DNA from 2 places in the Dermacoccus sp. PAMC28757 genome. Region 2 is predicted to be linked to the other one. Evidence: predicted binding sites of a transcription regulator. Region 2 holds the regulator's gene; the other holds the start of a gene.
What was found. The regulator LexA, encoded in region 2, represses DNA repair genes until DNA is damaged. The targets are predictions, from matches to a motif close to TCGAACANNTGTTCGA.
Positions count from the first base shown of each region.

Region 1: ruvC (crossover junction endodeoxyribonuclease RuvC) is a predicted target of LexA. The motif match lies at 2,333-2,348, and genes of this name have one in related genera.

Region 1 covers NZ_CP060292.1:2,380,532-2,387,718, reverse strand. The annotation lists gene H7F30_RS11385 (potassium transporter Kup) at 1-1,265, opposite strand, end outside; gene H7F30_RS11380 (YebC/PmpR family DNA-binding transcriptional regulator) at 1,473-2,246, shown strand; gene ruvC (crossover junction endodeoxyribonuclease RuvC) at 2,428-3,075, shown strand; gene ruvA (Holliday junction branch migration protein RuvA) at 3,072-3,677, shown strand; gene ruvB (Holliday junction branch migration DNA helicase RuvB) at 3,674-4,768, shown strand; gene yajC (preprotein translocase subunit YajC) at 4,844-5,200, shown strand; gene secD (protein translocase subunit SecD) at 5,197-7,026, shown strand; gene secF (protein translocase subunit SecF) at 7,026-7,187, shown strand, end outside.
Region 2 covers NZ_CP060292.1:2,620,852-2,628,038, forward strand. The annotation lists gene H7F30_RS12460 (vitamin B12-dependent ribonucleotide reductase) at 1-1,332, opposite strand, end outside; gene nrdR (transcriptional regulator NrdR) at 1,406-1,867, opposite strand; gene H7F30_RS12470 (LysM peptidoglycan-binding domain-containing protein) at 2,115-2,528, opposite strand; gene lexA (transcriptional repressor LexA) at 2,795-3,514, shown strand; gene H7F30_RS12480 (Sir2 family NAD-dependent protein deacetylase) at 3,528-4,367, opposite strand; gene H7F30_RS12485 (LysR family transcriptional regulator) at 4,435-5,352, shown strand; gene H7F30_RS12490 (ComEC/Rec2 family competence protein) at 5,402-7,187, opposite strand, start outside.

The sequences.
Region 1 (7,187 bases), 240 kb from region 2:
ACGCCGAGGGTGACGATGCGCCAGGTGCGCCACTTGAGCGTGCTGTGGGCGTAGACGAGGAACAGCGTCGTCGTCATGAGGAATGTGCCGGTGACGGCGAGGCCGTAGGCGACGGCGAGTTTCTCGGAACTGCGGAAGGCGAAGAGCAGAAGCATGACGCCGATGAAGAGCACCCAGTTGACCCCGGGGATGTAGATCTGGCCCTCTTCCTCCTGGCCGGTGTGACGCACGGTCATGCGGGGCAGGTAACCGGTTCGTTCGGCCTGTCGTGCCACGGAGAACGCGCCGGAGATGACGGCCTGGGAGGCGATGACGGTGGCCATGGTCGCGAGGATGACGAGCGGTAGCTTCGCCCATTCGGGGGCGAGGAGGAAGAACGGGTTCGCGATCTTGTCCGGGTTGGTGAGGATGAGCGAGCCCTGGCCCATGTAGTTGAGGATGAGCGAGGGGAACACGAGGAGGAACCAGGCTCGGGTGATGGGGGCGCGCCCGAAGTGACCCATGTCGGCGTAGAGGGCCTCGGCGCCGGTGACGCACAGGACGATCGAGCCCGCGGCGATGAACGCGATGAAGGGATGCTCGACGACGAACAGCGTGGCGTAGTTCGGCAGGAACGCCTTGAGGATGTGCGGGTCGCGCACGATCTGGCCGATGCCGAGGGCGGCGATGGTGACGAACCACAGGATCATGATGGGGCCGAAGAACTTGCCGACGACCTCGGTGCCCTTGCGCTGCACGAGGAACAGGATCGTGATGATGACGGCGCCGATCGGTACGACGTACCGGTTGAGTCCGGGCCGCACGACTTCGAGGCCTTCGACGGCCGACATGACGGAGATGGCGGGGGTGATCACGCTGTCGCCGAAGAACAGCGATGCTCCGATGACGCCGAGAAGCATGACGACGCTCCAGCGCTTGCCGGCCTTGGGCACTCCCTGGCGCACGAGCGCCGCGAGCGCCATGATGCCGCCCTCGCCGTCGTTGTCGGCGCGGAGCACGAAGAGCACGTACTTGATCGTCACGATGATGGTGAGCGACCAGAACATCCAGGAGATCGTTCCGTAGATGTCTGCCTCGTTGGCGATGACGGCGTTGTGGCTGACGTTGAACACGCTCTGCACGGAGTACAGGGGGCTCGTGCCGATGTCGCCGAAGACGACACCGAGCGCGCCGAGCACGAGCGCGCCGGCACCCTTCTTCCGGTGCCCGCCGGCCCGCTCGTCAGTTTCCGCAGTGACCGACGCGGACCCGTTCAAAGATGTCACGTCCGAAAGTATGAACCTGCAGTGGCGTGTCGCGGCAACTGTGGTTCACCTGAGCAGATGTGAGGCGAGGAGCGCACCCCGTTAGACTGCCGAAAGATCTGACGGGTGGACGCGCGTGTCGTCGTGAGCCGCCCCGCGGGCCTTCGGCGAAGGAGCACCGCGACAGAACCCCAGAGGAACGGCACGACGGACCAGCGAGAGGGAGACATGAGCGGCCACTCCAAATGGGCGACGACGAAGCACAAGAAGGCTGCGATCGACGCCAAGCGCGGCAAGCTGTTCGCCAAGCTCATCAAGAACATCGAGGTTGCGGCCCGTTCCGGTGGCGGCGACCCGGCCGGTAACCCGACGCTGTACGACGCCATCCAGAAGGCGAAGAAGTCGTCGGTCCCCAACGACAACATCGACCGCGCCGTCAAGCGCGGTTCGGGCGCAGAGGCCGGTGGAGCCGAGTACCAGGCCCTCATGTACGAGGGTTACGCCCCTGGCGGCGTCGCCGTGCTCATCGAGTGCCTGACGGACAACAAGAACCGCGCCGTCGCCGAGGTTCGCACCGCTCTGCAGAGGAACGGCGGCTCGATGGCCGACTCCGGTTCGGTCGCCTACCTGTTCAACCGCAAGGGCGTCGTCATCGTGCCCAAGGACCAGGGAGACAAGGACGACGCGACGGAGGACGGCGTCCTCGAGATCGTCCTCGAGGCCGGTGCCGAGGAGGTCAACGACCTCGGTGAGTCCTTCGAGATCGTCTCCGAAGCGGGCGACTTCGTGGGTGTGCGTGAGGCGTTGCAGTCGGCCGGTATCGACTACGACTCCGCCGAGGCCTCGTGGATGCCGTCGATGGAGGTTCCCCTCGACAAGGACGGCGCGAAGAAGATGTTCCGTGTCATCGAGGCACTCGAGGACAGCGACGACGTGCAGAACGTCTTCGCCAACGGTCAGGTCTCGGACGAGGTTCTCGCCGAACTCGACGCCGAGGACTGATCGGCAAGCACGTCACGAGCGGAAGGCGGCTCGACCCTCGGCGGGTCGGGTCGCCTTCGGCGTGTGCGACGGTAGAGTGATCGGGTGCGAACAGGTGTTCGCATCGACTCGTCGACTCATCGTCTTGTCAGCTTGTTGGTCAGGTGCCGGAGCGGTCCCGTCAGGGGAAGGAGCGTTGCGCATGCGTGTGCTCGCCGTTGACCCCGGTCTGACGCGCTGCGGCGTCGGAGTGGTTCAGGGCGCTCTCGGCGGTCGCCTGCAGATCGTCACGGTCGGCGTGATCCGCACCGGTGCGGACACCCCACTGCACGAGCGTCTTCACGAGTTGCAGGTGGAACTCGAGGCCGTCTTCGAACGCACCAGGCCGGACGCCGTCGCCGTCGAGCGCATGTTCGCCCGAAACGACGTCTCGACCATCATGGGCACCGCCCAGGCCTCCGCCGTTCCGATGCTCGCTGCTGCGTCGCGCGGGTTGCCGCTCGGTCTGCACACGCCGTCCGAGGTGAAGGCAGCTGTCACGGGCAACGGGCGGGCCGACAAGGCTCAGGTGACGGCCATGGTGACGCGCATCCTCGGTCTCGAGAGCGCCCCCAAGCCTGCTGACGCCGCCGACGCTCTGGCTCTTGCCATCTGTCACCACTGGCGTGGTGCGGGTGCCGCCCGTCGGGCCAACACCGACGGCGAGCGTCCACTCGCCCCGGCGGCAGCCCAGTACCGTGCCGCAGAAGCTGCTGCGGCGCGTCGATCCCGTTCGGCGGCCAAGCAGTATCGTGAGCCGCTGCGCTCGTCCGCTACCCGCGACGCCACCACCCGAGGAGCCCGTCCATGATCTCCAGCCTCACCGGCGCCGTCGCAGCAGCGACGCTCGACACCGTGGTCCTCGAGGTCGGGGGAGTCGGGCTGCTCGTCCACACCACGCCTGCGACGGCCGCCTCGGCGCGCCCGGGGGAGTCGATGCGCCTGGCGACGTCGCTGGTGGTGCGTGAGGACTCGCTCACCCTCTTCGGCTTCGGCGGTGACGACGAACGCGCCCTGTTCGAGCAGGTGCAGACCGTCAGCGGGGTGGGGCCGCGCCTCGCGCTGGCGATGCTGGCCGTTCACGACCCGGCGCAGCTGTCGTCGGCCATCGCGACAGGCAACGTCACCGCCTTGACGAAGGTGCCCGGCATCGGCAAGAAGGGCGCCGAGCGCATCGTCCTCGAACTGCGCGACAAGGTCGTGCCCGTCGGTACGGGCGAAACACAGGCCACGCCCGAGGTACCTGCCGCGACGACGCCGGGTGACTCGCAGGTGGCAGAGGCGCTCGTGGGGCTCGGCTGGAGCGCCAAGCAGGCCGATGACGCCGTGGCCAAGGTCGCCAAGCTGCCCGAGGCCGACGGCGCCACGACGCCCGTCCTGTTGCGCCTGGCCCTACGGGAGCTCGGCCGATGAGTCCGGCGCACTTCGAGGACCACAGCGCCGACATCTCGCCGCGCCTCGTCGACCCGCACGGTTCTGAGGACGAGCAGCAGCTCGAAGCGGCCCTGAGACCGAAGAAGCTGGCCGACTTCCCCGGTCAGGAGCGGGTGCGTGATCAGCTCGGTCTCGTGCTCGAGGCGGCGCGCCGACGCGGTGCTCCGCCGGACCACGTCCTCCTCTCAGGCCCTCCCGGGCTCGGCAAGACGACGCTCGCCATGATCGTGGCGAGCGAGCTCGAGGCCCCTATTCGCATCACGAGCGGACCAGCCATCCAGCACGCGGGTGACCTGGCGGCCATCCTCAGCTCTCTCACCGAGGGCGAGGTGCTCTTCCTCGACGAGATCCACCGCATGGCCCGCCCGGCGGAGGAGATGCTCTACCTCGCGATGGAAGACTTCCGCGTCGACGTCATCGTCGGCAAGGGGCCGGGCGCGACGGCCATCCCGCTCGAACTGCCGCCGTTCACCGTCGTCGGCGCCACCACGCGTGCGGGGCTGCTGCCCGCGCCGCTGCGTGACCGCTTCGGCTTCACCGGCCACCTCGACTACTACAAGGCGAGCGATCTTGCTGCCATCCTCGCGCGCAACGCCGACCTGCTCGGCGTGCCCGCGACACGCGAGGGCATCGAGGAGATCGCCGGTCGCTCGCGCGGTACCCCGCGCATCGCGAACCGACTCCTGCGCCGCGTCCGTGACTACGCGCAGGTGCACGGCCGTCAGGTCGTCGACCTGGGGTCGGCCCGAGCCGCGCTCGACCTCTTCGATGTCGACGCGAGCGGTCTCGACAGGCTCGACCGTGCCGTGCTCGAGGCCCTGTGCCGCCGGTTCGGTGGTGGGCCTGTGGGCCTGTCGACACTCGCCGTCGCCGTCGGTGAGGAGCCCGACACCGTCGAGACCGTGGCTGAGCCGTACCTCGTGCGCGAGGGCTACATGATCCGCACGCCGCGAGGGCGCGCTGCGGCGCCGCTCGCGTGGAGTCACCTCGGGCTCACCCCACCGGAATCCTCCCTGGGCGGCGCGCTGTTCGACCCGGCCGAGGGTGGGGACGGGCGCTTCACCGGGTAGGGTGGTGCGGCCAGTGGTCCGGCACCTGACGTGGATGCGGACCCCGGCAGACCCGAGAACTACGTGAGGACCTTCATGCCGAACATGGTTGCCGCATCGCAGTCGGGAGGCTCCGGCTTCTCGATGCTCCTGCTGCTCCTGCCCTTCCTCCTCATTGCGCTGATGTTCTTCAGCCAGCGCAAGCGAGCCCAGGCGACCCAGAGGGCGCAGGCTGCGCTGAGCGTGGGCGACGAGGTCTGCACGACGAGTGGAATGTACGGCACGCTGCGTCGCCTCGACGACGCCACGGGTGAGGTCGAGGTGGCGCCCGGCACGGTGATCCGCTTCGACCGCCGCGCGCTGCTGCCGGCCAATGTCGACCCGGTCTCCGGTCGGGTCCAGGACGAGAACCGGGGCGACGACGCCGCAGGCGCCGAGGGCGACGCACGATGAGCACGCCGACCGGCGCGCCGCACAACATCGACTCGAACCGCCCGAACCGCGCGAAGGCGAAGAAGACTCCGCCGTCCAGCCCGAAGAAGAGCCTCGCCGGCCTCCTCATCGTGTTCCTGGCTCTCATCGGCGGAATCGCGGCAACGGACAGCTGGCTGCCGAAGCTCGGTCTCGACCTCGAGGGTGGCCGTGAGGTCGTCCTCGAACCTGTCGTCACCGGCGGTTCGTCCGTCAACGAGTCGCAGGTCAAGCAGGCCGTCGACATCATCCGTAACCGCGTCGACGCGTCCGGCACCGCCGAGGCCGAGGTGACGACGCTCGGTGCGCGCAACATCGTCGTGTCGATTCCGGGCAACCCGAGCCGTCAGGTGCTCGACTCCCTGTCGCGCTCCTCGCAGCTCGACTTCCGCGCCGTCGTCGCGACGGCCCAGGGCTCGAAGCAGGGACAGTCGCCCTACCGCCTGCCCGAGGTCATCAAGAGCTCCGGCGCGAACCAGGCGACGCCCTCGGCTTCGGCGTCGGCCTCCCCGTCGGCGAGCTCCTCGGGCGGATCGTCGTCGCCTGCACCGTCGAGTTCCGGCTCGTCGAAGGACGTTCTGCCCTCGGCCTACAAGCAGGCCGGCCCGGAGAACGCGAGCGACACCGCGTGGGGCGAGCAGAAGGTCGACGCCGCCTGGGTCAAGGCCGGCATCGCCTCGTCGAACATGACGTACAACCAGCTGCTCCAGGTCTATGCCTGCACGCCCTCCTACCAGGAGGTCGCGGCGAGCATCCCGGCGAACAAGCCGGTTGTCGTCTGTTCGAAGGAGGGCAACGAGAAGCTGCTGCTCGGACCGGTCGAGGTCAAGGGCGCCGATCTCACGGACGCGAGCAGCGGTATGGCCACGAACCAGCAGGGCAACCAGACGGGCGAGATCGCCGTCGACCTCAAGCTCAACGGTGAGGGCAAGACGGCCTTCGCCAACGTGACGCGCCGAGTGGCGCTCCTTCAGGAGCCGCGCAACCGCTTCGCCATCACGGTCGACGGTCAGTCGATCTCGGCCCCGAACGTCCGTGAGCCGCTCACGTCGGGCCAGGCCCAGATCACGGGTGGGTTCACAGCCGAGAGCGGCAAGCTGCTCGCTGACTCCCTCAAGTTCGGTGCGCTGCCGATGTCGTTCAAGGAACTCACGTCCGATCAGCTGAGCCCGGAGCTCGGCTCCGACCAGCTGACGAAGGGCATCATCGCCGGCGCCATCGGTCTCGGCCTCGTCGTCCTGTACTCGCTCTTCCAGTACCGTGCGCTCGGCCTCGTGACGGTCGCGTCCCTGCTCGTCGCAGCGGCCATGACCTACCTCGCCGTGACGCTGCTGGGTTCGGTCAACAACTTCCGTCTGTCCATGGCGGGTGTCACGGGCCTCATCGTCGCGATCGGTATCACCGCCGACTCGTTCATCGTGTACTTCGAACGCGTGAGAGATGAAGTGCGCTCGGGACGGCCACTACGAGCCGCGGTCGACACCGGTTGGGCCCGGGCCAAGCGCACGATCATCATCTCGGACGCGGTGAACTTCCTCGCGGCCGCCGTGCTGTACGTCCTGTCGGAGAGCACGGTCAAGGCCTTCGCGTTCACGCTCGGCCTCACGACGCTCATCGACCTCCTGGTCGTCATGCTGTTCACCCACCCCGTAGTAGCACTTCTCGCCCGTACGAAGTTCTTCGGTAACGGCCACCCGGCCTCGGGTCTCGACCCGGAGCGTCTCGGTGCGCGCACCGCCACGTACGCGGGTCGCGGCCGCGTGACGCTGGCCGACCGTCGCCGCGCAGCTCAGGAGGGCACCGCCTGATGGCCAGCTTCGCAACGTTCGGAAACGACCTCTACACGGGTCGTCGTCAGTTCGACTTCATCGGCAAGCGCAAGCGCTGGTACGCCCTGACCGCCGTGCTGCTCGTCCTCGCCGCAGCCGGTCTGTTCGGTCGTGGCCTCAACTTCGGCCTCGAGTTCACC
Region 2 (7,187 bases):
GCCGGTGGCCATGAGGAGCGCACCGAGGTTGGCGTAACCGATGCCGAGTTGGCGGTAGTCGACCGTCGTCTTGCCGATGGACTCCGTCGGGAAGTCGGCGAAGCAGATGGAGATGTCCATCGCCGTGATGACGAGCTCGACGACCTTCTGGAAGGTGACGGCGTCGAACGTGTCGTCGTCCTTGAGGAACTTCAGGAGGTTGAGCGAGGCCAGGTTGCAGCTGGAGTTGTCGAGCGACATGTACTCCGAGCACGGGTTGGACGCCGTGATGCGGCCCGTCTCCGGGTTCGTGTGCCACGCGTTGATCGTGTCGTCGTACTGCACACCCGGGTCGGCGCACTCCCACGCGGCCTTGTTGATCTTGTCGAACAGCTCGCGGGCGTCGACCGACTCGATGACCTCACCCGTGTCACGGGCACGCAGGCCGAAGGTTGTGCCGTCCACGACGGCCTTCATGAACTCGTCGCTGACACGAACGGAGTTGTTCGCGTTCTGGTACTGCACGGAGACGATGTCGCGGCCACCGAGGTCCATGTCGAAACCGGCGTCACGCAGCGCACGGATCTTGTCCTCCTCGCGCGCCTTCGTCTCGATGAACTCCTCGATGTCCGGGTGGTCGACGTCGAGGACGACCATCTTGGCCGCACGACGCGTGGCGCCGCCGGACTTGATGGTGCCTGCCGAGGCGTCGGCGCCGCGCATGAACGAGACCGGGCCGGAGGCGGTGCCACCGGAGGACAGCAGCTCCTTCGAGGAACGGATACGCGAGAGGTTGAGGCCGGCACCGGAGCCGCCCTTGAAGATGAAGCCCTCTTCCTTGTACCAGTTGAGGATCGAGTCCATCGAGTCGTCGACGGACAGGATGAAGCACGCGCTGACCTGCTGCGGGCTCGCCGTACCCACGTTGAACCACACCGGCGAGTTGAACGAGAAGACCTGGTGCAGCAAGGCGTACGTGAGCTCGTGCTCGAAGATCTCGGCGTCGGCGTCGGACGCGAAGTAGCCGTTGTCCTTGCCGGCCTTCGTGTACGTGAGCACGACGCGGTCGATGAGCTGCTTGAGCGACTTCTCGCGAGCGTCCGACCCCAGCGCGCCACGGAAGTACTTCGTCGTGACGATGGTGGAGGCGTTGAGCGACCAGAAGTCGGGGAACTCGACACCACGCTGCTCGAAGATCGTCTCGCCGGTCTTCCAGTTCTGCTGGACGACGTCACGCAGCTCCCAGGTCACCGCGTCGTAGGGGTGGACGCCCGGGGTGGTGAAGATCCGCTCGATCGTGACGCCGTTGTTCCGGCGACCCGACTTGGCTCGAGCCTTCGTGGTCTCGGTCATGACCGCATGCCTCCTGGCACTTCTCGTGGGTTTGGTGTGGTGTGTCGTGAAGTAGGGGGTGAGTCTGTGGAGCTCAGCCGGCGTCGCGCAGAGCGTGCCTGCGCAGGTCGGCGACGGCGTCCTCGAAGTCAGTCAGTGACTCGAAGGCCTGGTAGACGGACGCGAACCGCAGGTACGCGACGTGGTCAAGTTCGCGCAGCGGGCCGAGGATCTCGATGCCGACATCGTGGGCGTCGATCTCCGCAGCCCCCTTGGAGCGGATCGACTCCTCCACCTGCTGAGCGAGGACGGCGAGCTGATCGTCGGAAACCGGGCGGCCCTGGCAGGCCTTGCGCACGCCCGACATGACCTTGTCGCGAGAGAAGGGTTCGCTCACACCGGAGCGCTTGACGACCGTGAGGCTCGCGGTCTCGACGGTGGAGAAACGCTTGCCGCAGTCGGGGCACTGGCGGCGACGCTTGATGCAGGTGCCGTCCTCGGTCGAACGGGAGTCGACCACACGGGAGTCGGCGTTGCGGCAGAAGGGACAGTGCACGTGCCACGCCTCTCGATCGCAGGATTCCACCGCCTCGTGACGGTATGAACCCCAACACCGGCATCGCGGGAACTCTTCCGCAAACAACCACATGTTGGGGGCATTAGGGCGCCTGTGCCCTACATCTAGGAATCCTAGGTTGCGTTGGCGACCGCTCGCAACCGTGTCGGCAAACCCGGCGCACCAACCCCAGCAATGACGCGGAAAAGATGTGCGGCTCGCCCCAGCGACACGCCGAGGGGGCCGCTCAGCCTGCCGGAACGAGAATTCGCTGGCCGGCCTGAACGTGCATCGAGCTCATGTTGTTGGCCTCCTGGATGGCCACCACACCACGGTCGTTACGCAAGGACGGCAGCTCACGAGCGGCGATCTGAGAAAGGGTCTCCCCGTCCTTCACCGTGACCGACGTCGCGCCACCGGCAGGGTTAGCTTCGGCCACGGCCTTGGCCGCAAGGAGGCCACCGCCGACGAGAATCAGAAGCGCCAGAAGGGCAGCGAAGCGACGGCGAGCGAGAACGGCACGACGCGTCAACGGGGCGCGCCGCGCGCTACGACCACCCTCGAGGGAATCGACGACCGCAGGCCCCGACGGAACGAGGTGCAGGTGACGACGGGGGCTCGGCGCGACCGCCGGGACGTCCAGACTGGGCACAGCACTCATGTTCATTCCTCCTGACTCGGCGCGGATGCATCGAACATCCGTGCGATAGAACAACTGTACGACACAAACGTTCGAAAGCAAGGCCGTCGGCGGCGTGTTTCTCGTACATGTTTGCGAAAACTGTGTACGGTGGTGCCTACGTTGATCCCGAACGCTCACACCGAATCAGCGGCCACCGACAACCCCGGAATTCCGGGGAGAATCAGGGCTCCGCACCGAGGTCCGCGTCCGCGAGATCACTGTTTTCGTCGATGTGAGGAGACGCCATGGGTGAGGTCCACTCCATGAACAACCGCGCGAAGGGCAAACTGACCCCGCGCCAGCAGAAAGTGCTCACCGTCATCCGGCGCTCGGTCGACGAGCGCGGTTACCCGCCGAGTCTGCGCGAGATCGGTGAGGCCGTCGGGCTGACGAGCCCGAGCTCCGTCGCACACCAGCTCGCCACGCTCGAGCGCAAGGGTTACCTGCGTCGCGACCCCAACCGCCCTCGCGCCATGGAGGTCGTCTCCCCCGACGACGGCGCCGACACCCGCGGTTACCGCGGAGGCACCTCGGTGCGTGCAGCGTCCGAGAGCACGTACGACGAGACCGACTCGGGCAACGAGCGTCCGCAGGCCTCCTTCGTCCCCGTCGTCGGACGCATCGCCGCCGGCGGGCCGATCCTGGCCGAGCAGGCCGTCGAGGACGTGTTCCCCCTCCCCCGTCAGATCGTCGGTGACGGCGAACTGTTCCTGCTCAAGGTTGTCGGCGACTCGATGATCGAAGCCGCCATCTGCGACGGCGACTGGGTCGTCGTGCGCCAGCAGCCGGAGGCGTCCAACGGTGAGATCGTGGCTGCGCTGCTCGACGGCGAGGCCACCGTGAAGACGTTCAAGCGCACGAACGGCAAGACGTGGCTCCTGCCCGCGAACGAGAACTACGAGCCGATCGACGGCGACGAAGCCAGCATCATGGGCAAGGTCACGGCGGTGCTGCGCAGCGTCTGACTCTCGCCCACCCTCACGTCGTCGCGTTCGCCTCGGTCTGCACCTGCAGGCCGAGGCGTTCGCATGTCGCGGTGAGGGTGGCACCAAGCGGTTCGTGCAGCACGAGATCGGCGCGCTCCGAACCGCGCATGCTTCCCAGACCGACCAGGGCCACGGGCTTGCCCGCCTTGAGCCCGGCCGAGACGAACCGGAAGCCCGACATCACCTTGAGCGAACTTCCGAGAACGAGAACCGCCCGTGACAGTTCGAGCTGCGCGTAGCAGTGCTCAACCGTCGCGGTGGGCACGCTCTCGCCGAACATCACGACGTCGGGCTTAACGACGAGCGAACCACAGTGCGGACAGGCCACGAGGACGAACGCATCCTCTGCACTCCGGGCAACCTCGGCGTCTCCGTCGGCCAACAGGGCCACGTCGCGCGGGAGGTTCGGGTTGGCGTCGCGGATGCGCCCCTGGAACTCGGCTCGATTCGAGCGGCTGCCGCACTCGACGCACTGCACCGAGGAGAGCGAACCGTGCAGTTCGAGGGCGTCCGCTCCGGAGGCCGCATGAAGACCGTCGACGTTCTGCGTCACGAGGTGTTGCACGAGACCTGCGCGCTGCAAGGCTGCAACAGCGTGGTGGCCGCCGTTGGGCCGAGCCGCGGCGAAACGTTCCCACCCGACGGCGCTGCGAACCCAGTAGCGTCGGCGCGCGTCGTCCCCGCTGAGGAACTGCTGGAACGTCATGGGAACCGTTCGGCGGGTGCCGTCAGGCTTGCGGTAGTCGGGAATGCCCGACTCGGTCGAGAGACCCGCCCCGGTGAGCACGAACAGGTCGCCCTGCGCGACGAACTCCGCCAACTCTGCAGTCACAGGTGGCCCCTCATTCGACAATCGATAGAAACTACAACATCCGATAACGCCGGGTTATTCTCTACGGATGATCGACGCCGCCGGCCTTCGGGTCATGAAAGCCATTGCCCAGGAGGGTAGCTTCACCGCTGCCGCTGCTTCCCTGGGCTACTCCCAGCCTGCCGTGTCCCAGATGGTGCGCCGCTTGGAGGACAAGACGGGCACGGCTCTCGTCGAGCGCCTCGGACGTTCGGTGCGTCTGACCGAGGCGGGCCACGTGCTCGCCCGCACAGCCACTCCGGTGCTCGCCGCTCTCGAGGCGGCGGAGGGCGAAGTGGCCTCGATCGCCGGCCTGAGGGCGGGACGAGTGCGCCTCATGGCCTTCCCCTCGGCCTCGTCGACCGTCGTCCCACGAGCGCTGTCGCTCGTCAAGCAGCGCTACCCCGACGTTCAGGTCACCTTCGCGGAAGCGGAGCCGCCGGAGTCACTCGCGGCGCTTCGGGCGGGAGATTGCGATGTTGCAGTCGCGTTCTCCTACGACGGCGACGAGATCGCGGCACACGCGGAGGATCTCGAGGGGCTCACCACGCTCGACCTGCTCGAGGACGAGGTGCGCCTCGCCGTACCGGCCGATCACCCGTTCGCCGGAAGGGGCTCCGTGTCGATGGAGGAGCTCGAGTCCGCGTCGTGGATCGCCGGATGCCCGCGCTGCCGGGGCCACCTGCTCTCGCTCGCCACCTCGGCGGGTTACACCCCTGACGTCGCGTTCGAGACCGAGGACTACGTCACCGTGCTCGGACTCGTGGCCGAGGGGTTGGGCGTGGCCCTCATCCCGGAGCTCATCCTGCGTTCGACCCAGCACCCCCGCGTGGCCACCATCGCCATCGAGCCGGCGAGCCGTCGTTCGGTTCAGGCTGTCACCACGCCCGACCTCCAGCGTGTGCCGGCGGTCAAGGCCACCCTCGACGCGCTGCGGGAAGCAACCGACGCTCTGCCGAACCTGTAGCCGGTTCCCTCCGGCTCGCGAGTGGAATCTCCTGCGACTCTCACCGGTGTCATCTCTGCGGTTCGACCGTGAGCGATCTACCGACGGGTACGACGTCGAGGTCTCCTGAAAGGTCCGTTCGGTAGACGGCTGTTCCGCTCTGGGCGAGTAACGACAGGAGCGATTCCTTCGGGTGTCCGTAATCGTTGCCCTCCCCCACCCCGATGAGGCCGACCCGCGCCGAAGCCGCCCGATAGAGCCCGGCACTCTGGTTCGCGCTGCCGTGGTGAGCGACCTTGACGAGGTCGTAGGGACGCGACGCTGCTCGGCGCGTCACCTCCCCGATGCACGCGGCCTGCGCCTCCCGTTCGACGTCGCCGAGCATGAGCGCATGCACGCTCGGCGTCGCCACATCGAGCACGAGGGAAGCATTGTTGACCGGCGAACCCGCCGCCAACGCTCGGCGCGGCCAGAGGACGTCGAGCACGGCGTCACCGACACGGACCTGCTGACCCGGTGCGAGGCGTTGCGCAACCTTCCCGTAACGGCGCAACACCTGCCTCGTCTGGGCATCGGCATCCCTCTCCCCTCGGCCACCACGAGGGCTCGAGCTGTGGCTCGTCAGCCACGTCACGAAGACCTCGACCGACGGCTGCCGCTCGAGTACGGCCCCCAGACCATCGACGTGGTCGGCATGCAGGTGCGTGAGCACGACGGCGTCCACACGCGTCACGCCGTGACGATCGAGGCACCCGGTGACGTCCCCTTCCTCGGGTCCGGTGTCGACGAGGATCGCCGCCTGCTCACCGGTGCGTACCAAGGCGGCATCTCCCTGCCCGACGTCGCACTGGGCATACAGCCACCCCGGATCTGCGCGTCCCTCTCCGGGGATCGGAAGCCACAGGGCCGCGGGGACGAGCGCCACCAACGTGACGAATGCCCACCCTCGAAGGCCGAGCCACGGGACGATTCGCCACCCGAACAGGAGCGCCGCGAGGAGGACGACGGCCAGCACGATGCCGGGCGCCCCGCTCGGCCACGGCAACGAGCCCCCTGGCACGGACGCGGCGACGTGGGCAATCGTGGAAATGACCCAGGCGGGAAGACCCGCCGCCCACACGAGCAGATCGGCCAGAGCCGGGACGAGTGGTGCCACGAGCAGAACGACCATCCCCGCGAGCGTGGCCGGTGCGACGAAGGGCTCCGCGAGAACGTTCGCTGGCAGGGAAACGAGCGACACGGCACCACTCAGCGCCACGAGGATGGGCAAGCACAGCGCCTGGGCGGCGACGGGAATGAGACACAGTTCGATCGCGTGGGTCAGCTTCGACGACGGCGTTTGCGGCAACCGTTCCGTCAGGGCGTTCGCCCATCGCTTCGCGAAGAGCACGAGGCCGAGCGTGGCGAGCGCCGAGAGCGCGAACCCCGCACTCACGGCGAGCCACGGATCCCACATGAGGAGCAGCGTGATGGCCGCCCCGAGCGCCGGGCAGGCAGCTTTCGGTCTGCCCCACGACGTGCCGAGCAAGCCGACGATGCCCATCGCTCCGGCACGGACAACGCTCGGATCCGGATGGCACACGAGCACGTAGAGGAGGACGACAAGAAGAGCCACCACTGTGCGGGCGCGCCGACGCAGACCACACCAGGACAGACACCACGACGCCGCGACGAGCACGATGGTGACGTTCGACCCGCTCACCGCGTTGAGGTGCGACATGCCCGTGACGCTCATGTCGTCGTTCAACTCGGCCGGGATCGCGGCGACGTCACCGACGACGAGAGCCGGCACGAGGCCGCGCGGGTCGTCCGGGAGGTTTCGAGCCGCGTGCGACAGACCCCGGCGCAAGACTTCG